3 regions of the Amycolatopsis sp. lyj-90 genome follow, and region 2 is predicted to be linked to each of the others. Evidence: riboswitches for the same ligand, from Rfam matches in the RefSeq annotation. Region 2 holds a riboswitch; each other region holds the start of a gene.
The links. Region 2 has a riboswitch for S-adenosylmethionine ahead of thrC (threonine synthase). Riboswitches for the same ligand answer to the same signal wherever they lie in the genome.
Positions count from the first base shown of each region.

Region 1 (7,535 bases), on a different contig from region 2:
GGGGTGCCGGTCGATCGGCGCGTCGATGGTGCCGCGCGTCGGATCCGGGTGGCCCTGGACGATGGCGTGGTAGCCCTTGTCGACGGTGCGTTCCTTGAACGCCCGCTTGAGCACGGTGTACGCGTGCTCGCTCTTGGCCACGACCATCACGCCGGTGGTACCCGCGTCCAGCCGGTGCACGACACCCTGGCGTTCGGCCGCGCCCGACGTCGCGATCCGCAGCCCGGCGGCGGCGAGACCGGCGACGACGGTCGGCCCGTTCCAGCCGGGGCTCGGGTGCACGGCGACACCGACCGGCTTCGAGATCACCACGATGTCGTCGTCGTCGTGCAGGATCTTCATCCCGTCGACGTGTTCCGCGACGACCTCGATGGGCGAGGCCGGATCGGGCAGCGTCACCTCGAGCAGCCCGCCCGCGGCCAGCCTGTCCGACTTCCCGGCGGGCCTGCCGTCGAGCAGGATCTCGCCGGATTCGGCGAGTTCCGCCACGACCGTGCGGGAAAGTCCCAGTAGTTTCGCCAGCCCCGCGTCGACGCGCATGCCGTCGAGCCCGTCGGGAACGGGCAACATCCGCGCGCTCATGCGCTCGCCGCCTTCTTCTTGTCCTTTGTAGACGATCCGTCGTAGTCCTTGCCCAGCAAGGAAAGGATCACGATGAGCACCCCGCCGACGCAGATCGCGGAGTCGGCGACGTTGAAGATCGCCCAGCCCTGCCCGTTCGGCGCGAACGCGGAGATCATGTCGACGACGTGTCCTTGCAGCGGGCCGGGGGCCCGGAAGATCCGGTCGGTCAGGTTGCCGAGCGCGCCCGCCAGCACCAGCCCGAGGCCGATCGCCCAGCCGACCGAGCGCAGCCGCCGGGCCAGCCAGACGATGGCGACCACGACCGCCACCGCGACCAGCGCGAGCACCCAGGTCAGCCCGGTCGCCATCGAGAAGGCCGCACCGGGGTTGCGCACCAGCTGGAAATACACCAGCCCGCCGAGGAACTCGACCGGCTGCTTGCCCTCCAGCGTGGACACCGCGATCTGCTTGGTGAGGAGGTCGATCCCCCACAGCACCGCGGCGACGGCGAACACCACGGCGACGCGCTTCTTGGGCAGCGGCGGCGCCGGTGGCGCGGTTTCGGGCTCTGTACTCACGCCCCCATTGTCCACGGAGCGTGCTCAGGTCTCCTCGGCGGCTGTCTTCGGCCTGCTCAGCAGGGCCGCGAACGCCCCGGCGAGCGCGACCAGCGACGACAGCACCAGCGCGAGCTGTCCCTGGGCGAGCACGACGGCGCAGAGCACGAACGCGGCGGCCACGACCAGCACCAGCACGCTGCGGTCCAGCCAGGCGAGCAGGACCAGGCCCAGCGTCACCAGGATCGCGCTCCGCGCGTCGCCGTCCATGTCGAGTTCCCAGTAGCCGACCAGATCCGCCAGCGCGATGGCGACCAGCCCGCCGAGAGCGATCGCGAGGACCTTCCACCACGGCAGGCGCTTCGACCGGAAGGCATAGAAGAGCACGGTGCCGAGGTAAACCGCGAAGACGGCGAACAGCCAGTCGTCCATCCTGCTCATGCCGATGACCGAAACGGCGGACACGGCTTCACGGCTCATCTCCACGCTGTGGACGGATCCCAACAGGCCACCGTTCCCGTAGGCCGTGTAGTCGACCGGGCCCGTGCCGACGGACAAGGCCACCACCGTCAGCTGGGCGAAACCCAGCAACGCCAGCGGAAACCAGTAACGCGGTCGCTCGCTCCCCATGCGAGGGGAGAGTAGTGGGTCAGGCGCAGAACGGGGGAAGCTCCCGCGGGTCGTTCTCCGGCACCCAGCGGCCTTCCGGCTTCTCGTACTGCCAGCGGGCGCCGCGGGCGACGATCTGGCGCAGCGCCAGGACGAGCCGGTCCACGTGCTCGGCGGTGCTGCCGAGACCGAGGCTGACCCGGACGGCCTGCTGGCCGGTCGAACCGGCGGCGGAGATGAGCCGTTTGGTCGCGATGTGCGCGCAGAACGCGCCGTCCCGCACGCCGATGCCGTACTCCGCGGACAAAACAGCGGCGAGCCAGCCCGGGTCGAAGCCGTCGATGACGAAGCTCAGGGTGCCGACGCGGTCGACGGGCGCGTCGAACAGCCGCAGCTCGGCGAAACCGGGGACACCGGCGAGACCACGGCGCAGCCGTGCCAGCAGTTCGTCCTCGTGGGCGACGATCGCGTCCCAGTTCCCGGCCAGCGTCTCGCAGGCGACACCGAGCGCGTAGACGCCGACGGTGTTGGGAGAACCGGCTTCGTGCCGCTCGGCGCCGGCGTTCCAGACCACGCCGAAGTCTTCGGAGTCGCGGGTGACGAGCTTCGTCGCGCCGCCACCGGCGAGGTACGGCTGGGCGGCGCGCAGCCAGTCGGCGCGGCCGATCAGCGCACCGGCGCCGAAAGGCGCGTACAGCTTGTGCCCCGAAATCGCGATGTAGTCGACGTCCAGTTTGCGCAGGGAGATCTTGCGGTGCGGCGCGAGTTGCGCGGCGTCGAGCGCGATCCGGGCGCCGTGCCGCCGCGCGACGGCGGAGATCTCCTTGACCGGCAACAGTTCCCCGGTCACGTTGGACGCGCCGGTGATGACGACCAGCCGCGGGCCCTGAGGGCAGTCCGCGAGCGCTTCGTCCACAGCGGACACCGCGGCGAGGCGGGTGCGCGGGGTCTGGATCCGGCGGACGTTCGGGCCCTTCCACGGCAGCAGCGCGGCGTGGTGCTCGGTGTCGAACACGACGACCGACGTGTGCTTCGGCAGGCTGCGGGCGAGAAGGTTGAAGGAATCGGTGGTGTTGCGGGTGAACACGACGGTGTCGGTCGACCGCGCGTCGACGAAGTCCCGCAGGATTCCGCGCGTCCGCTCGTAAAGCTTGGTGGAGACCTGCGAAGCGAACCCGGCGCCGCGGTGGACGCTGGCGTACCAGGGAAGGAACTCGTCGACGGCGTCGCGCACCTTGTCCAGGCAGGGAGCGCTCGCCGCGTGGTCGAGGTTGGCGTACCCGATGTCGCCACCGGTGACCAGCGGGACCCGCAGATCGGCACACGCCACGGCCGGGATTTCGCGGGTGGCAACGGTTTCCGCGACAGCGGTGGAGATGTCGGCGGGGGTGCTGGTGCGTTCGAGAGCGAGAGTCATCGTCATCCTCCGGGCCTGGGGACCCGACGAGGATCCCGCGCTTGCCCGCCGCACCACGCGACGAGCCAGGTCCTCACCCGGGGCACCCCACCGCGGAAGGAGGGTTGCCGGTCAGCTAGCCGGGGCTTGACGCTGACACTCGTGACCTACGAACGAAGTTAGCGGATGCACCCGCGATCGAGCCACCCCTCGTCCGGATGTTGAGACGCCGGTCACGCGTTCCGCGACCGAGGAGAACCCCCGCGTTTCGTCCTCTGGTTGCGGTACTTGCACGCGCAACTACCGCAACCAGAGGACTAATTGCGGGAGGTCAGACGCGGAATCGGCCGGGCAGGGGGATGGTCGCGCGGGACGAGACCTCGGTGGCCGTACCCGAGTACTGATCGGTGCCCGCGGCGAACTGCCAGCCGCCGAAGATCTTGCCGTCGACCGCTTCGCCGTAGGCCTCGGCGACCTTGGTCGAGACCTCGTCGTAGGACATGCCGTTCCAGTTGCCCGCTCCGACGCCGAAGTCGCGCGAGTCACCGCCCTTGGCGACGGCGGGCAGGGTCCACAGGGTGAAGTGCACGTGGGCGCCGGTGCTGCTGCCGCCGCAGGGCAGCGCGTTGCCGGTCCGGCCGAGGGCGTCGCCCGGGACGACCCGCTGGCCGTCGGTGACCGAAATGCCCTCCATGTGGTAGTACCCGGTCCGCCAGCCGCCGTCGTGGTCGACGGTCACCCAGTCGCCGCCGTCGCAGTGCTGGATCCGGACCGTGCCCGCGAGCGGGGCGCGTACGGTCTTGTCACCCGGGCTGAAGTCGATGGCGTTCTTCACGCCGGAGGTCCCGTTGTCCGAGTGGATCCCCGCCGAGTAGACCGACCGGCCGGTGTCGAACGGCAGGCCGAACGCCGGGAACGCGCCCGCGGCCGCGGCCGGCGTCGAGAGAACCACCCCGACGAGGACGGCGGCGGCCCCCAGGCCGGCGAACCGCACAGGAAGTTTCGTCACCTTGCGTACTCCTTACCCCGTGACACTCACCCATTCGATGGAGTGGATTGCGGGGAAAGTAATCCAAAAGGAGTACAAAAGGGAACAACTCGTAGTGAATTTTCTGAGATCAACCGACGAAAGACTGGTGCGATCTCGTGACCTATTGGCCGGATTCGCCCTTCCACCTGGCGAGGCGTCCGGCACGGTCGACGGCCCGGAGGCGTCGTTCGGCCGCGTCACGGGCGTCGGACGTGGTCACGACGAGTAACTGATCGCGTTCCTGGAGCCGGGTGTCCTTGTTGGGCGTGAAGCCGATGCCGTCGCGCACGAGCAGGCTGATCGTCGCCCCGATCGGCAACCGCAGCTCCGCCAGGTAGACGCCGTGCATCTTCGACCCGGGATTGATCCGGACCTGCAACAGGTCGGCGCCCATCTCGTCGAGCGGTGCGGAGTCGACGTCGATCTCGTGCGCTTGGGCGTGCTGGGTCAGCCCGAGCACTCTCGCGAGCGGGCTCAGCGTCGCACCCTGGAGCAGGGTCAGCACGATGACCAGCACGAACACGGCGTCGACCAGCTCCTGCGCACCGGGCACCCCGGACGACAGCGGGATCAGCGCGAGCACGATCGGGACGGCCCCGCGCAACCCGGCCCAGGACAGGAACACCTGTTCTCGCCAGGGGATCTTGAACGGCAGCGCGGACAGCACCACCGACAGCGGACGGGCGAGCAGCAGCACCACGGCGCCCGCGACGAGCCCCTGGATCAGGCTCTCGAAGATCCTGCTCGGCGAGGCGAACAGGCCCAGCAGGACGAACAGCCCGATCTGCGCGAGCCAGCCGAGCCCCTCCGCGAAGGACAGCGTGTCGGACCGGTGCGGCAGCTTCGAGTTCCCCAGCACCAAGGCGGCGACGTAGGTGGCGAGCAGGCCGGAGGCGTGCGCCAGCTGCCCGCTCGAGTACGCCACGACACAGACGGCGACCGTGGCCAGCGGATACAGGCCGGTCGCCGGCAGCGCGGCCCGTCGCAGCGCGTGCGTGCCGATCCAGCCGAAGGCCAGGCCGATGACCAGCCCGGCGGCGAGTTCGTAGACCACCAGCAGCGGCAGCGACCAGTCGATGGTCGTGCCCTCGGCCAGCACGACGACGGCGATGTACGCCGGGGCGTCGTTGATGCCCGACTCGATCTCCAGCGCGCCGACGAGCCGCTTCCCGACCCCCGCCGATCTCAGCACCGAGAACACCGCGGCGGCGTCGGTCGAGGCGAGCACCGCGCCCCACAGCAACGCCATCCGCCAGTCGAGGCCCAGCAGCCAGTGCAGGGCCGCGCCGGTGACCGCGATACTCACCGCGACGGCCACTGTGGACAGTGCGATTCCGATGCCCAGCGAGGGTTTCACGGCCGTCCACCGGGTGGTGAGACCACCTTCGGACAGGATCATCACCAGCGCGGCGAGGCCGAGCGACTGGGTGAGCTCGGGATTGTCGTACTGGATGCCGAACCCGGCTTCGCCGAGCAGCACCCCCATGCCCAGGTAGAGCAGTAGCGAGGGAAGACCGACCCGGATCGACACGCGGACGGCGATCACGGCGACGAGCAGGACTGCACCACCGGTACCGAGAACGAGCGGGAGCTGCTCCATGTCGCCTCCCGTCCGGTCGCCGTGAGGCCTCCAGAATAGTGAGGCGGTGGTCGTCACTCGTTCGTGTACCGGTCGAAAACCGTCCGGATAGCCTGTGTTACAGACTGTCCTTTACGGACTCCGCAGGGCCACCAGGTCCACCCCGAGTTCCGCGAACGGTTTCTCCGCCGCGGGCAGGACTTTCACCGCGCGGTTGCCCTCACGGGACAACCAGCCGGCACTCACTCCGTGAGACAGTAACGCCGCGGGGACCCGGCCCGCCAAATGATCACGGCGCACTGTCCAATCGAGACAGTCACGCAGCATCGGACGGCGGCTTTCGGCGATCTCCACCCCGAGAGCGCCGAGCACCTCGCGTCCGCGACCGGTCAACGTCAGGCCGTCGGCCTCGTCGATCAGCCCGGCGGTGAGCATCCCGTCCCGCAGCGCGACCCCGACCGTCCCGGCGAGGTGGTCGTAGCAGGTCCGGGCGAATTCGAGCCGCTTCACCCGGACCGACGAGCGCAACCCCTTCACCGGGCGATGCTCGGCGTGCTGCGCCAGATGCTCGATCAGCTCCGCCACCCGGGGGTCGGCGATCCGGACGTAGCTGTGCCGCCCCTGTTTGACCCGCACGACGAAGCCGGCCTCGGCCAGCTTCGTCACGTGTTCGCTCGCCGTCGACGCGGCCACTTCGGCCGCTCCGGCCAGCTCGGTCACCGTCCAGGCACGTCCGTCGAGCAGCGCGAGGCACATCGACGCGCGGCTCGGATCGGCGAGCACGGCCGCGACCTCGGCCAAGGCGATCGTTTCCATGAGTTCACCGTAGAAGACGCACGGTTCGGCGAGGGCCGAAACGTCAGCCCGCCAGGAACTTCGCCGCCAGCCGGACCGCGGGCCCGGAATCGTTGGAGCCCTCGAGCATGACGGCGAACGCGACGTCGCCGCGATACCCGACGAACCAGCCGTTGGCGTCGGCACCCGAACCGAACTGCGCCGTCCCGGTCTTGCCGAAGACGGCTCCGCTGCCCTTCAGTGCCTTCGCGGTCCCCGTCGTGCAGACCTCGCGCATCATCGCCCGAACCTGGTTCAGCACCCCGGCGGGCGGGGCCTGGTAGCCGGTGTTGACCTTGGTCTCGAGCCCCTGCCACAGCTTCGGCACCACCGGCTTCCCCGTCGCGACGGTGGCGGCCATGAGTGCCGCGCCCAGTGGGCTGACCTGCACCCTTCCCTGCCCGATCCCGGCCTCGACCTGCTCGTCGCCGCCCGCCGACGGCTCCACCTTGCCGGTCTCGGTCGCCAGTCCCGGGATCTCGAAGTCGGCGTTGAGGCCGAACTGACTCGCGGCCTTCGCGAGGCCGTCCGCGGGCAGTTGCCCGGCGAGCCGCCCGAACGTCGTGTTGCACGAGGCCGCGAAGGCCGTCTTCAGCGAGACGGTCCCCAGGTCGAACCCGTTTTCGTTCTTGAGCGTGCGGGTCCCGATCTGCTCACTGCCCGGGCAGGCCACCGGTGAGTCGGCGGAGATCCCGCCCTTCTGCAGCGCCGCGGTCGCCGTGGCGATCTTGAAGGCCGAACCCGGCGAATAGAGGCCGTTGAGCGCCTTCGGCTGGTTCCCGGCCGCGCCGTTCTGCGCGACGGCCAGCAGTTCGCCCGAAGTCTTCATCGCGACGATGATCGCCGGCCCCTGGAAGCCGTCGACGGCCTTCTGCGCGGCGCTCTGGGAAGCCACGCTCAAGGTCGAAGCCAGCGGTTCGTCACTCTCGCCCGCCTGCCCGAACAGCGTTTCGACCGGCTTGCCGG
Region 1 covers NZ_JAJPWP010000002.1:967,676-975,210, forward strand. Annotated here, with positions in the region: gene ACLJPX_RS10385 (RluA family pseudouridine synthase) at 1-582, opposite strand, end outside; gene lspA (signal peptidase II) at 579-1,142, opposite strand; gene ACLJPX_RS10395 (hypothetical protein) at 1,167-1,751, opposite strand; gene ACLJPX_RS10400 (aminotransferase class V-fold PLP-dependent enzyme) at 1,771-3,147, opposite strand; SAM riboswitch class IV at 3,180-3,294, opposite strand; gene ACLJPX_RS10405 (M23 family metallopeptidase) at 3,458-4,135, opposite strand; gene ACLJPX_RS10410 (potassium/proton antiporter) at 4,278-5,756, opposite strand; gene ACLJPX_RS10415 (ArsR/SmtB family transcription factor) at 5,868-6,551, opposite strand; gene ACLJPX_RS10420 (penicillin-binding transpeptidase domain-containing protein) at 6,595-7,535, opposite strand, start outside.
Region 1: linked by a shared signal. The riboswitch ahead of ACLJPX_RS10400 (aminotransferase class V-fold PLP-dependent enzyme) and the one ahead of thrC (threonine synthase) in region 2 are both predicted to bind S-adenosylmethionine.

Region 2 (7,535 bases):
CACCGGTCCCGGCGTGCTCGGTGTCGTGATCCAGCGGGCGGGTTAGGAAACCCGCCACCATCCCACACGGCCCCGACGGAAACCGGTGATCTGGTCCCGCCCGGGGCCGGGTTGTCCACAACACCCCACTTGTCCACAGCCTCGCGATTCTCCACTGCCGCCCGCCACCCCCGCTCCGTAGCGTCGGTCACGTGTTCGACCAAACCGCCCGTCCACCGGGCTCCTCCGCCAACGCCAGGCTGGCGTGGCTGGCCGCGCAGCTGTCGTCGCCCGCCGCCCAGGGCCCGCCCTCGGGCAGGCTCGTCCGCCGCTGGGTGCCCGCCCGGTTCACGGCGGACGGGGTTCCGGTGAACCGGCGGTGGTTCGCCGTGGTGGCCGTGCTGATCGCGGTGGCCGTGATCGTGACCGGCGCGATCGCTTTGTTCGGACACCGGCCAGGGGCGGAGACCCCGCCGCCCCTGCCGTCGGCCAAGGCCGCCGGAGAAGCCCCCGCCGCGGCGGGCAAGGCGCCTCTGGTGATCAGCGTCGTCGGCCGGGTGCTCAAACCCGGCCTGGTCACGATCCCTCCGGGCGCACGGGTCGCCGATGCCCTCACGGCGGCCGGTGGGGCACCGCCCGGAACGGATCTGACCGGGCTGAACCTGGCCCGGCGGCTCACCGACGGCGAGCAGGTGGCCGTGGGTGTTCCTGTTCCGGCCGCGGCCGGAACAGGAACACCGACCGGGAAGCTCGACCTGAACACGGCCACGGCCGAGCAACTCGACTCCCTGCCCGGGGTCGGCGAGGTGATGGCCAAACGCATCGTCGACTGGCGGTCCGGGCACGGCGGGTTCACCACGGTCGAGCAACTCCGTGACGTAGAAGGGATCGGCGAAGCAAAATTCAAGAAGATCCGGGAGTTGGTGTCCGTCGGATGAACCCGTCCGCCGATCCGTCCGAAGTGGACACCACGTCGTGGCGAGGTCAGGATCTGCGGCTGATACCGGCCGCGGCGACGGCCTGGCTCGGCACTCTCTCCGGGTTGCTCGGCGGCTGGTGGATCACGATGCTCTGCGGTGCGGCCGCCGTGGTGCTCGCGATCGCAGCCGGTCTCCGTGCCCGCCGGACGGCGTCCCGGTGGGTGGCGGGCCTGGGCGTGCTAGCGGTCCTCGGGGTGCTCACCGCCGGTCCGGTGGCGCTGCGGATCCGGGCCGCCGAGCACGACGACCTCCGTGCCGCCGCCGCACGGGGGAGCGACGCCACCATGAGGGTGGTGGTCACCGAGCGGCCACGTCCGGTCCGCGGCGCCGGATACGCCGATCGCCGGGCAGGCACCCGCCTGGTGGTCATCGCCGCGACGGTGGACGCCGTGGTGGCGGCGGAGCGGGTGGTGGATTCGGCCGGCCGGATCCTGCTGCTCGCTCCCGCCGCGGGGTGGACGGACCTGTTGCCCGGGCAGCAGGTCACCGCCTCCGGACGGCTCGCACCGGCAGAGGGGGCCGAACTGACGGTCGCGGTCCTCTCGGTGCGAGGTCCGCCGTCGGCACTCGGACCGGCGCCTTGGTGGCAGCGAGCCGCGGAATCGCTGCGCACCGGGCTCCGGGACCTGTGCGCCGTCCTCCCCGAGGAGCAGGCCGGTCTGGTGCCCGGACTGGTCGTGGGGGACACGAGCACACTGTCCCCCAGAGTCGAGCGCGAGTTCACGGACTCCGGCATGTCCCACCTGATGGCCGTGAGCGGTGGGAACGTGGCGATCGTCTGCGGCTCGATCCTTCTCCTCCTGCGAGTGCTCCGGGTCGGGCCGCGGACGTCCGCCGCCGCGGCCGCCGCGGGGCTCGCCGGGTTCGTGGTCCTCGCAGGGCCCGCGCCCAGCGTGCTCCGCGCCGGGGTGATGGGGGCGGTCGGGTTGCTGGCGCTCGCACTGGGGCGCCGGGGTTCGGCGCTACCCGCGCTGGCGTTCGCGGTGGCGGGGCTCGTCGTGGCCGATCCCGCGATGGCCGCGGACTTCGGGTTCGCGCTTTCGGTGCTGGCCACGGCCGGGCTGGTACTGCTGGCCCCGAGGTGGGCCGAGTGGCTGGTCGGACGCGGAGTGCCGGCCGGCTACGCCGAGGGGCTGGCCATCCCGCTGGCCGCGTTCGTGATGACGGCGCCGGTCATCGCGGGCATGGCGGGATCGGTCAGTCTCGTCTCGGTGGTGACCAACGTGCTCGCCGCGCCCGTGGTCGCCCCGGCCACCGTGTTCGGCGTGCTCGCGACCGTCGTCGGACCGTGGTGGCCGTCGGCGGGCAGGCTGCTCGTCCGCCTGACCGAACCCGAGGCGAGCTGGCTCATCACCGTGGCCCGCCATGGCGCCCGCGCGCCGGGAGCGGTCGTGGACTGGCCGGATGGCTGGTGGGGCGGACTGCTGGTGGCCGGCCTGCTCGTCGTGCTGCTCCTCGCCATCCGGCTGCGTCACGGCAGGATCCTGCTGGCGCTCGCTTTGGCCGGTGGGCTCCTCGTCTTCGTTCCGGTGCGGGTGCTGGCCCCGGCGTGGCCACCGGCGTCGTGGAGCGCCGTCGCCTGCGACGTCGGACAGGGTGACGCAGTCGTCCTCGCCACGGCCGAGCCCGGGAGGGCGATCCTGGTCGACACCGGGCCGGAACCAGGTCCGGTGGACGAATGCCTCAGCAGGTTGGGGGTGGACCGCGTTCCGCTGATCGTGCTGAGCCATCTGCATGCCGACCACATCGGAGGCCTCGAATCCGTCTTCGAGGGCCGGTCGGTCGGGGCGGTCGCAGTCGGTCCGGGCCGGGCTCCCGCCTGGGCCTGGCGGCAGGTCGCCGACGAGACCGCGCGCCGCGGGATTCCCTTGCTGGAACTGGGGATCGGGCAACGGCTGGACTGGCCGGGACTGACACTGGACGTACTGGGGCCGCGGTACGTCACCCGGCGCTCGGTCCTCGAACAGGACGGCACGGTGATCAACAACGGTTCGGTGGTCCTGCGTGCCGGGACTCCGGCGGGCCGGTTGCTGCTGACCGGCGACGTCGAACTCGCCGCCCAGGCCGACCTGATGGCCGAAGGCGCCGACCTGCGTGCCGAGATCCTGAAGGTCCCGCATCACGGAAGTCGTTACACGGCACCGGATTTCCTCAACGCCGTCGCGCCGAGGGCCGCGCTGGTGAGTGTCGGCGCCGGAAACACCTACGGTCACCCGAACAAGTCCACTTTGGACAATCTGGCTGCGGTCGGCGCTGCGATCGCCAGGACGGACACGGACGGCGACACGGCGGTCGTCTCCGACGCGCGAGGCCTTGCCCTGACGCGCCGGGGTGAGCCCCGCGGCCCGCCTCGTTCTTGAGGCGGGCCGCCGGAACTCAGATGCCGAGAGCCTCGCGGACCGCGTCGGCCGAGGCGCTGACGGTGGCCTTCGGGCCGATCTTGTCCTCGACGGCGTCGAGGGTCTTGAGGCCGTCACCGGTGATCAGGAGCACGATCTCCTCGTCCGGGTTGAGCTTGCCGGTCTCGATGAGCTTCTTCGCCGTCGCCACGGTGACGCCGCCGGCGGTCTCGGTGAAGACGCCTTCGGTGCGGGCGAGCAGCCGGATGCCCTCGACGACCTCTTCGTCGGTGACGTCTTCGATCGCACCGCCGGTGCGGTTGACCACGTCGAGGACGTAGGGGCCGTCGGCCGGGTTGCCGATCGCCAGCGAACGGGCGATCGTGTCCGGCTTGACCGGCTGGACGACGTCGTGGCCGGCGCGGAACGCCGCCGAGACGGGCGAGCAGCCGGTGGCCTGCGCGCCGAACACCTTGTACGGCGTCTCGTCGACGAGGCCGAGCTGCCCGAACTCACGGAAACCCTTGTCCACCTTGGTGAGCTGGGAACCGGAGGCGATCGGCACCACGATCTGCGAGGGAAGCCGCCAGCCGAGCTGCTCGGCGACCTCGAAGGCCAGCGTCTTCGAGCCTTCGGAGTAGTAGGGCCGGACGTTCACGTTGACGAACGCCCAGCTCTCCTGCTCGGCGGCGAGCTGGGTGGCGAGCCGGTTCACGTCGTCGTAGTTGCCGTCGACCGCGATCAGGTCGCCGTCGTACACGGCGGTGGTGAGGATCTTGGCGCGCTCGAGGGTCTTCGGGATCAGCACGACCGACCGCCAGCCGGCGCGGGCCGCCGCGGCGGCGACCGCGTTGGCCAGGTTGCCGGTCGACGGACAGGCGAGCACGTCGAACCCGAACTCGCGCGCGGCGGCCAGCGCGACGGCGACCACGCGGTCCTTGAACGAGTGGGTCGGGTTGCCGGTGTCGTCCTTGACCCAGACCTTCTTGACGCCCAACGCCTTCGCGAGCCTGTCGGCCTGGATGAGCCTGGTGGCGCCGGGTTCGGTGTTGGGGATTTCCTCGACGTTCGAGGGAACAGGAAGGAGCTTCTTGTAGCGCCAGATGTTTTTCGGCCCGGCTTCGATGTCCTCGCGGCGCACGCGGCCGAAGTCGTAGGCGACCTCGAGCGGCGAGAAGTCCTCGGCGGAAACGAATTCGGGGGCGAGTGGCTGCCGGTGTCCCTCTTCCTTCGACACCAGTTCGACGGCCGGTCCGAGATCCGGGGTCTTGGTGGTGGAGGTCGTGCCGAGGGTTGCGGTCATCGCGAGGTTCCTTCCTCATCTGCCCCGCCATGGCGGGCCGGAATTGGCACCGTGTTCGTCAGCTATCCCGCGATCGCGGAATGACAGGCTGACGCCGGTTGCCGGGGCTTCATCGGGCCGTTCCCTCTGCCCCTCTGGATGAGCGGTATTCGATTGTCGGCACGCGTTAGAGCGCGTCGCCTCGCCAACACCGTACGACATGAGGCTCGGGTGGGGCCACCGTGCCCGGAACACGTCACCGGACAAAGCACCCGAGAGGACGAGTGGGAGGATCGTCACCGTGACGACGCAAGCTTCCGCCCCATCGCCGCTGGTCCTGGTTCTCGGTGAGGAAGAGCTGCTGATCGAACGCGCGGTCCGCAGCGCTTCGGACGCGGCCAAAGCGGCCGATCCGACGGCGGACCTGTCTCGGATCCGGGTGTCGGACCTCACAGTCCCCGCGCTCGCGGAGATGGTCAGCCCTTCGTTGTTCGCCGAGGGCAGGGTGATCGTCCTCGAATCCGCGCACGACATCTCGCAGGAGCTCGCCGACGGGGTGATGGCCTACGTCAAGGCGCCCGCCGAGGGCATCGTGCTCGTCGTCGTGCACAGCGGAGGCGGCCGGAGCAAGGCCGCGAAGGCGCTTCCCACGGCGTTGAAGAAGGCCGGGGCGGAGGTCGTCGAGTGCCCGAAACTGACCAAGGCCGCTGAGCGGGAATCCTTTGTCCGCAACGAAGTCCGCCGGGTCGGCGGGAAGATCGACGGTGCGGCCGTGCTCGCGCTGATCGATGCCGTCGGCTCGGATCTGCGCGAGTTGTCGTCGGCCGCGACCCAGCTCGTCGCGGACGCCGGGGGAGCGGTCGACGAGCAGGCGGTCCGCCGCTACCACCGGGGCCGCGCGGACGTGAACGGGTTCGCGGTCGCCGAGAAGGCCGTCGCCGGTGACATGGCGGCGGCGCTGGAGTCACTGCGCTGGGCGATGCAGCTGGGCGTTCCGCACGTGCTGGTCGCGGACGCCCTCGCCGACGCCGTCCGGACGATCGCGCGGGTGTCCGGCGCGGGTCGCGGGAACCCGAACCAGATGGCGGGCGAACTGGGGATGCCGCCGTGGAAGGTGCGCAAGGCGCAGGGGCAGGCCCGCGGCTGGGGGCAGGACGGTCTCGCCACCGCCATGCGGATCGTCGCCAGGCTCAACGCCGAGGTCAAGGGTGCCGCGGCCGACCCGGAGTACGCGTTGGAACGCGCCGTCCTGGAAGTCGTCGCCGCACACGGCACCCCCAGCCGCTAACACACCCGCCGGACCAACCCCGAAGGTCAACGCGCCCGACAACCGGACCGGCGGACTGTCTCGCCGAAAGCGCGCCAGCGCGACGGCGAGACTTCACCAGTCGCGCGCCCTCCCTTGGGCCGAAGGCCCACGTAAACGCGATGAAGGGGCGCCTCCCCGCGCCACGTGAGTGACAAGCGGATCGACGCCCCTTCGGCGCGTTTACGTCAGCGCGCGATTAAAGAGAGTTAGCGCGCTTCGCCAGCGCGGACTTCTTGTTGGCGGCCTGGTTGGCGTGGAGAACGCCCTTGGTCACGGCCTTGTCCAGCTTCTTGGCCGCGTCCTTCTGCAGCTCCAGGGCCTTGGCCTTGTCGCCGGAGTCGGCGGCCTCGCGGAACTTGCGGATCGCGGTCTTCACCGAGGACCGGATCGCCTGGTTGCGCTGACGCGCCTTCTCGTTGGTGGTGATGCGCTTGATCTGCGACTTGATGTTGGCCACGGGGGCGCTCCTCTTGAATCTCTCGGTGGTTTCACCGCCGCGCTGTGACCGGCCCTGCGCGCTCGTGAAAGCGGCGCGGGTTTCCTCCATGACGGAATGCCACACAGCGGTGAAGGGCGAGCTTAACAGCCGTCCCGGAGCGGATCTCGGCCGCCTCCGGCGAGGCTCTTGCGGTACGGTCGAGAGCGTAGTGCCTAGGGTTCCGCCGCCTGCCCGTTCAGCGAAACACACAATCAGGGCAAGCGGGACAGGTCCGAGCGGCACCATCGGCGGAGCCGGAAGCGCCGCCGTTCATCTGACGGGACAAAAGCCTGGAGGACCGGTGTTTTCCGCATGCGCGGAAAACGTGAAAGGTCCGCAGTGAACGCCACCGCCCTGTCCCTCGTCATCGCCGCCGCCGTCATTCACGCGGGCTGGAACCTGGCAGCCAAGCGGATCCGCCGTGGCGGAGCCCGGTTCGTCTGGGCCTACTACAGCTTGTCCGCGGTCCTGCTCATCCCTGTCATGGCGGTTTCGCTGGCCGTGGAGCCGCAACGTCCACAGTGGACATGGCTGCTCGCCGCCGCGGTCACCGCGGTGTTCCACGTCACCTACGGAGTCGTCCTCCAACGGGGATACGCCGTCGGCGACCTGTCCGTCGTGTATCCCCTCGCCCGCGGGACCGGGCCGCTGATCTCGGTGCTCGCGGCCGTCGTACTGCTCGGCGAGCGACCTGGGCCGCTCGGTTTGGTGGGCGCGTTCCTTGTGGTCGCCGGGGTGCTGGTCATCGGTACCGGTCGGGTACCAGCCCACGCCGACGCCGCGGATCGCGTCGCTCGCCGCAAGGGCGTGGCGTACGGGCTGCTGACCGGACTGACGATCGCCGCCTACACACTCTGGGATGCGCATTCGGTCACCGGTCTCGGTGTCCCGCCGATCGTCTACTTCGGAACCGGTGCGATCGTGCAGAGCCTGCTCATGGCGCCGTACGCGCTGAAGGACCGCGAAGAGGTCTCGTGGCTCTGGCGCGAGCACAAGCGTGAAATCGTCATCGTCGGTTTGTTCTCACCGATCGCCTACCTGCTGGTCCTCTACGCCCTCCGGATCGCTCCGGTGAGCCTCGTCGCACCCGCGCGGGAGTTGAGCATCGTCCTCGGCGGCTTGGCGGCCTGGCTGATCTTGAAGGAAGCGAACGCCGTACGCAGGCTTG
Region 2 covers NZ_JAJPWP010000009.1:201,614-209,148, forward strand. Annotated here, with positions in the region: gene ACLJPX_RS32090 (DegV family protein) at 1-46, shown strand, start outside; gene ACLJPX_RS32095 (helix-hairpin-helix domain-containing protein) at 192-917, shown strand; gene ACLJPX_RS32100 (ComEC/Rec2 family competence protein) at 914-3,319, shown strand; gene thrC (threonine synthase) at 3,336-4,601, opposite strand; SAM riboswitch class I at 4,614-4,746, opposite strand; gene holA (DNA polymerase III subunit delta) at 4,882-5,868, shown strand; gene rpsT (30S ribosomal protein S20) at 6,086-6,346, opposite strand; gene ACLJPX_RS32120 (EamA family transporter) at 6,680-7,535, shown strand, end outside.

Region 3 (7,535 bases), on a different contig from region 2:
GCACCGTACGACAGACACCAGCGCCGGACAGTTCCGCGGCGACCTCGACGGCCGACTGCGCGTCCGCGCACAGAAACGCGCAGGTCGGTCCGGATCCGGACACGGTGCCGGCGAGCGCACCCGCGTTGACCCCCGCCCGCAACGTCCGGCGAAGCCCGGGACGCAACGAGACCGCGGCCGCCTGCAGGTCATTACCGAGAAGCAACGCCAGCTGCCGCGGGTCACCGGATGCCAGTGCCTCGACCACCGGAGTGTGCGAACCGATCCGCGGCGGGCTGCCCTCTTCACGCAACCTGTCGAGTTCGCCGAACACCCGCGGGGTCGAAAGACCGCGCTGGTCGAACGCCAGAACCCAATGGAACGTGTGCCTCGACAACACCGGCACCAGCTGCTCACCCCGGCCGGTGCCCAACGCTGTCCCACCGTAGAGCGCGAAGGGAACATCGCTGCCGAGCTTGGCAGCGATACCAGCGAGTTCGTCTCGGGAGATCTCGAGCTTCCACAGCGACGCGAGCCCGACCAGGGTCGCGGCCGCGTCGGCACTGCCCCCGGCCATCCCGCCCGCTACCGGGATGCCTTTACGAAGCACCACCCGGACCTTGGACTCGCCCTCCGCCTTGCCGACATGGGCCGCCAGGGCCTGCGCCGCCTTCCAAGCAAGGTTGTTGGCCCCTGTCGGTACGGAACCTTCACCTTCGCCGTAAACCTCGACGCCGGGCTCCTCGGTGACCGCGACGGTCACCTCGTCGGTCAGGGAAAGCGCCTGGAACACGGTCACCAGCTCGTGGTAGCCGTCCGGGCGTACGTCACCGATCGACAGGTGCAGGTTGACCTTGGCGGGAACCCTGACGGTAACTGGGGGCGGTACGACGGCGAGCACGAGACAAGCCTACGTGCCCGCTCCACTTGTGCTGCCACCAGGAGAAAGAGAACAGGACGACGCGGACGCAAACGGGCCGCCCTGGACAGAGTTCGTCCTGAGCGGCCCGTTCGTCGGGGAATCAAGCAGCGACGCCCTGCGGCCCGCGGACAGGGTGGGTCACGTGGCCACCTCGTTCGGCGATCCAGGCGAGTGCGGCATCCGCGCGCTCGCCACGCACACCGAGGCGGAACCGGCCGACGGGCGTGTCGCCGATCCGGGTGAGGCCGCCTCCGATGGTGGCGAGTTCGACGTCGAAACGACCGGCCGCCTCGGGCAGCAGCGCACCGACCGACGCGAAGCCGACGAGCACGACGTCCACCGCGCGGTCGTACTTCGAAGCCTGCGCCCGGCCGGTTTCGATCGAGGGCAGGAGCGCCTGCGCGGTCCGGCTGTTCGGGTCGGAGACCAGGTCGAGCACGGTTCCGCGTTCGATGATCGCCCCGGCTTCCAGAACCGCGACGTCGTCGCAAACACGGCGCACCACGCCGGCGTCAGGAGTGGTGAGCAGCACGGTGACCCCGAGCTCGGCACGCGCACGGTCGAGCACGGTCAGGACCGCGCCGGATTCCTCGGGCTGCACACCCGCGGTCGGGTCGTCGGCCAGGAGCACGGACGGTCCGGCGGCCAGCGCCTTGGCGATGGCCACCCGGCGCAGCTGCCCTTCGGTCAGTTCGCCCGGCCGCTGCCCCGCTCGCGGGGTGAGTCCGACCAGATCGAGCAGATTGCCGACCCGGTTACGGCGCTGCGGCCCGTCGAGGCCGAGTTGTTCGAGCGGCGACGCGATGTTGCCGGCGATGGTGCGCTCGGCGAGCAGCTCCGCCTTGGTGTTCACGACACCGACCTGACGGCGGATTTCCCGCAGACGGCGCCCGTCGAGGGTGCCGGTGTTGAGGCCGTCGAGGCGGACGACGCCTCGGTCGGGACGCTCCTGAAGTCCGATGCAACGAGCGAGGGTGGACTTGCCGGAACCGGCCGGACCGACGACTCCGAACAGCGAGCCGGCTTGGATGTCCACGCTGACATCGCGCAGGGCGACGACGGGATTTCCGTTGAGAGGAAAGGATTTGGACAAGTTTTCGACAGTGATCACGAAGGGCTCCATGCAAATGGGGCGCTGCTTCTTTCGAGCGCGCCAACCGTCACCGATTGCCCGTCCGAACGGGACAGGCTTCAGAGGTAAGGGAAAAGACTCAGGCAGTAACGGTTGAGCGTCGACACGCACTTACCGTGCGGCGACCTTCGTCGACTACGCGTCGCCTGGTCAGCAGGAGCGGGTGGGTGACCCTGTTCATTAGGCACAGCCTCCATCGGTCCTGGCGGTAGCACCTGCCCTGTGGAGGGTGGTTGCTGCGACTTCGGCGAGCCAGGTCTCTCAGTCGCTCGGGATGGCTCACTGAGTAAAACCGATCCCACTGGATGAAAGCAAGCGCGTAGGCGCAGATCACACGTCTGGTCGCGTCCATCATACAGGATCGCCTGTCCATATAATGGGAAGGCGGCGAGTGTTCTCGTGCCGGACCAGAGCCCCTGCCTGCTAAGACAGGTTTGGATCATGTAGATCCAGAAGAGGATTTACGCAGTCGTGCTGACCTTGACCAACTCGCTTCCGCGCGGTGCCGGTCACAGCTGCAACAGGGGAAACACCGCTCCCCTGACCGGACCCGTGTCAGCCTTCGAGACGGTCTTGGCCTGCCGTGGTCAGTCGGTCGCCGCCGCGATCCGGGCGAACTGATGAACGTCCAACTGCTCCCCGCGGGTCTTGGGGTCGATACCCGCTTTCTCGAGCAACTCCCCCGCACGTTCGGCAGACCCGGCCCAGGACGCCAACGCCGCACGCAAGGTTTTCCGCCGCTGCGAGAAGGCCGCATCGACCACCGCGAACAATCGCTCCCGGCTCACGGACGACACGACGTCGTCGCCTCGCTCGAAAGCGACCAGTGCGGAATCCACGTTCGGAACGGGCCAGAACACGGAGCGGGGAACCGCGGCGACCTTGCGCGTTTTCCCGTACCACGCGAGCTTGACACTGGGGACGCCGTAAGTCCTGCTCCCCGGGCCGGCCGCCATACGGTCCGCGACCTCGGTCTGGACCATCACGAGACCGCTGGTCAGCGACGGCAACTCGGCGAGCAGGTGGAGCACGACGGGAACGGCGACGTTGTACGGCAGATTCGCGACGAGCGCCGTCGGCCGTTCAGGCAGGTCGTCCGCCTTGATCCGCAGAGCGTCCGCCCCGACGACCGTCAGCCTTTCGGCCCCGCCGCGTTCGGCCACGGTGTTCGGCAACCGCCCGGCCAGCACGGGGTCGATCTCGACCGCGACGACCTCGGCGCCGGTCGCGAGCAGTCCCAGCGTCAGCGAGCCGAGGCCAGGCCCGACTTCCAGCACGACGTCACCTTCACCGACCCCGGAAAGGTCGACGATACGGCGCACCGTGTTGGGGTCGTGCACGAAGTTCTGGCCGAGCTTCTTGGTCGGCCGGACATCCAACTCGGCCGCCAACGCCCTGATCTCCGCGGGCCCGAGCAGTTCAGTCACCTGACGATCGTAGCCAGCCCCGGCGGACGCCTCCGATCGCCCGACCCGCCCGCATCATCCATCCGCAGTTTGCGAACCGGCCTGCTTCCCACGCAAGAGTGATCGGCGCAAGTTGGCGTCGCCGGAGCGTGATCATCATCTACCCGATCGATACCGTGCATTCGTTCGACTCTGGGCCGACAATCGAGGGATGACCAGCACAAACACTCCCAATGCCTTCCCGCTCGATCTGCCGGAAGGTGACCCCGAGCTGCTTCTCGACGAGTTGCAGACACGGCTGCGCGAAGGGCGACGTCTGTTCGCCGAAGTCGGCCAGATCCTGGCCGAAATCGAGTCACGAGGTGTCCGAGAGCTCTACGGATACAACTCGATCGCCGTCTTCTACGAGCATGTGGCCCGGGTCCCCCGGGCCGAGGCGCAGAAGGTGACCGGTCGGGCACTCGCGCTCAACTCGAGACGCTCGCGCGACGGGACTTCCACTCCGCCCGTCGCGCCTTTGACCGGAGCCGCGGCCGCCACCGGCGTACTGGCCGATGGCAGCATCGATCGAATCGTCAAGGTGATGCGGAGGCTGCCCGAGCACGTCCCCGCAGACGCCCGGCTCGACGCCGAGAAGGTCCTGGTCGATCTTGCCGGCGTCGCGAGACCGCGCGACGTCACGATCGCCGGGACAGACCTGCTCGCGCGTCTCGATCCGGACGGGGGTGACACCAAGGACCCCGGCTCGAAAACTCCCCGAAGCGAATTCTGGTTGCGTCAGAAACGCACCGGTCGGTGGGACCTGCGCGGCAACCTCGATCCCGAGACCGGTGCCCGCTTGAACGCGCTTCTGGTGCCACTGGCACATCCGGCTCCGAACGGAGAACCCGACGACCGCACTCCGGCAGAGAGACGTGGTGATGCTTTCGCGGAGATTGTGGATCTCGCGGTAGACGGACCGGAGATCCCCTTGCCTCGGCGAAGCTCGGAGCAGGCCGCCGAGCAGCCTCCGCACGCGGAGCCTGTCGAGAAACCTGAACGAGTACGGGATCTGGCCCACATAAGGCCTCCGCGCTGGTGGGCACGGCTGTCGAGACCGAGACCCGGCGCGCGTCCTTCATCCGTATCGGAGCCCAAAGCGGCCTGAGGGCCACCTTGCGGGCGGAACCCACACGATGACCCTCAGGAAGGAGAAAATTCTGGCTGTCAGGCCTTCTTGCCGCAGTGCGGCCAAGCGCTGTAGCCACCGCGGTCGTCGCGGACCTTCTCGGCGACGGCGATCTGCTGGGCCTTGCTGGCCTGATGCGGGTACGCGGCGTACTGCGAGCCGCCGTAGGCGTCCCAGGTGCTCTTGTTGAACTGCAGGCCACCGTAATAACTGTTGCCGGTGTTGGCGGCCCAGTTACCGGTCGACTCGCACTGCGCGATGCGGTCCCAAGCGCCGGCGTCGCCGATGACCGGGTCCGCGGGCTTCTTCGTTCCGACCTTGACGATCTTGGGCTTGGCCTCGGTGATGACCTCTTCCGAGACCTTCTCGCGGCCGACCTCTTTGCCGTTGCGCTTGGTGACCTTGTAGGTCACGGTCTTCTGGCCCGGGGTGCCCGGGTCTTCGACCTTGGTCTTGCCCTTTTCGAGCTCCGGGTCGTCGACCTTCTGCTCGGGCGGCGCGATTTCCTCGTTCTGCTTGACCATGGTGACGCCGGTCCGGCTGACGTGGACCTCGGCACCGTCGACCAGCTTGACGTCGAGGCCGCCGACGGCCTCGTCGTCCGGGCCGAGGGTCATCCGCAGTTCACCGAGGAATTCCTTGGTGGTGACCGAGTTGGTCTGAACCTTGCGCGGTTCGTTCGCGCCGTCGTAGACGGTGACGTTCTTGAGGGTCTTGACCTCGACGGTGGCGCCCTCGAGCGGGAGTTCACCGTTCTGCGGGAGCGAAGTCCAGGTGCCGGCCTTGGCGAGGTCTGCGCGACCAAGCTGGTTCAGCGCTTCGCCGAGGTTGGTCGCGCGGACCCAGGACTCCTGCTGCGGCGCGCCGTCGACGACCAGGTTCAGCTTGCGGCCGCGCTCCAGCTTGATGACGCCGCCGTCGCCGACCTCGGCCTGGGGCGAGGGCGAGAGGGAGTCGTGCGCGCCGACCGAAAGACCGGCGTCTTCGAGGACTTCGCCGACAGTGTCGCCGAAGCTGTGCACGGTCTGCTGCTTGCCGTCGATGTCGAGCGTGACGCTCTTGTTCATCGCCATCGCGGCCGCGCCGCCACCGCCGAGGGTGAGCAGCACCGCCATGACGGTTCCCTTGAGGAAACGCTTCTTCCAGACGCGGGTCGCGCTCGAGATGACCTCGTCCTTGGTCGCGGCCTTCATCGCCGCGCTCGCGGTGCGGTCCTCGGCCATCTCGTCCGGAATGACGATCGGCGGGAGCATGGTGGTCTCGGCGCTGATGAGGCGGATCAGCTCGTCGACGTCGACGTCGATCTCGGCCATCAGGGTTTCGGCGTCGGGGCCGAGCGCGGCCAGGACGTCCTGGTGCGTGATGCGCGGATCGTCGGAGTAGTCCAGCTCGCCGTAGTGAGTGTCGCGGTCGAGCACGGCAACCGAACCGGCGGAAGCGAAGGTGTTCGTCTCTGCGCCGAGGCGCGAGCCATCCTGCCTACTGCTACCAGTCACTGGGTCGTTCCCTTTCCCAAGACGTGAAGGAGCTCGACAACCGCTCCACAACGTCCTTCGTCTCGATGCGCACTTCGGCACACCTCTAGAAGTCCGACACCCGCAGTCAGCGCCATCGTCACGGTTCCAGGCCGTACCGCTCCTGGTTCCGCTTCCCCGACGTGCACTGACGTGACTGTGGGCGTAACAGCCGGAAACCGCATGAGCGGGTACCGACCGGCACGATCACGGGACAGTAACGAACCTCGCCGGGTTGCGCAAACACCCCCCGGAGTGTCGTGACGTTGGTCACTCATCAGAGTGGACCATTGATGATCACTAATGTCGCAATCCGTTCAACTGGGGGTGACTGTCGGCAAACGGAAGACCAGCTCAGCGGTCACTCGCACCGATTCGGCCACCTCGTGCACCGCCTCACCCCTGAACGTGGCGAGGTGGCGGACGGTGTAGGCGGCGCAGTAGGGCTCGTTCGGTCGCCCACGGAACGGATGAGGGGTCAGGAACGGCGCGTCCGTCTCGACGAGGTACTGGCCCGACGGAACGATGCGTGCCGCCTCGTGCAACCCGCGCGCGTTGCGGAAACTGACCGTTCCCGCAAAAGAAAGGACATAACCCGCGTCGATGCACCGGCGTGCGATGTGCTCGTCCCCCGAGAAACAGTGGAAGACGACCTGCTCGGGCGCCCCCTCTTCCTCGAGGATCCGGAGGACGTCTTCGTGCGCGTCCCGATCGTGGATCATCAAGGGCTTGCCGATCCGCTTGGCGAGATCGATGTGCCACCGGAAGGCGTCCTGCTGTGCGTCGTGGGGCGAGTAGTCCCAGTAGTAGTCGAGGCCGGTCTCGCCGACCGCGACCACTCTGGACTGCTTCGCGAGACTCTCCACTTCGGATTTCTCGGCCTCGCCGAATTCCTTGGTGCGCGTGGGATGAATCGCGACGGCGGCCCAGACCCGGGAGTCCCAAGTGGACGCTTGCGCGGCCCATCGGGCGGCCGCGAGATCGTCCGCGACGGTGATCACCCGCGAAACGCCGGCGCGTTCGGCGCGATCGACCATGGCCGTCACGTCAGCCGCGGTGACCGCGCCGCACGCGTCGAGGTGGGTATGCGCGTCCACCACCGAAACCGGCAACCGGTCCGGGATCGGCGGCAGTTCCTTCTTCTCCGCACCCATCAGCTGATCACTTCGAGATCGGTGCCCATTCGGGACCGGTTTCGCCTAGTTCCGGGTCCAGCTTGGCGAACAACGGGGTCGGCTTCTCCAGCGGCTTGCCGACCTCGATCGGCACGGACTTCCAGCGTGCCTGCTCGGTCTTGTAGTCCCCGGTGATGATGGGGTTGATCCGGCCGGGGATGTCGAGGTCCTCGACTTCCTGGAGTTCCGGCTGCGCAGCCCACACACCGGAGCCGCCGAGTGCCTCGTGCACCTTCTGG
Region 3 covers NZ_JAJPWP010000003.1:474,472-482,006, reverse strand. Annotated here, with positions in the region: gene ACLJPX_RS13755 (4-(cytidine 5'-diphospho)-2-C-methyl-D-erythritol kinase) at 1-880, opposite strand, end outside; gene ACLJPX_RS13750 (methionine ABC transporter ATP-binding protein) at 1,002-2,012, opposite strand; SAM riboswitch class I at 2,224-2,314, opposite strand; gene rsmA (16S rRNA (adenine(1518)-N(6)/adenine(1519)-N(6))-dimethyltransferase RsmA) at 2,621-3,460, opposite strand; gene ACLJPX_RS13740 (DUF222 domain-containing protein) at 3,651-4,586, shown strand; gene ACLJPX_RS13735 (transglycosylase family protein) at 4,646-6,025, opposite strand; gene ACLJPX_RS13730 (TatD family hydrolase) at 6,439-7,275, opposite strand; gene metG (methionine--tRNA ligase) at 7,283-7,535, opposite strand, start outside.
Region 3: linked by a shared signal. The riboswitch ahead of ACLJPX_RS13750 (methionine ABC transporter ATP-binding protein) and the one ahead of thrC (threonine synthase) in region 2 are both predicted to bind S-adenosylmethionine.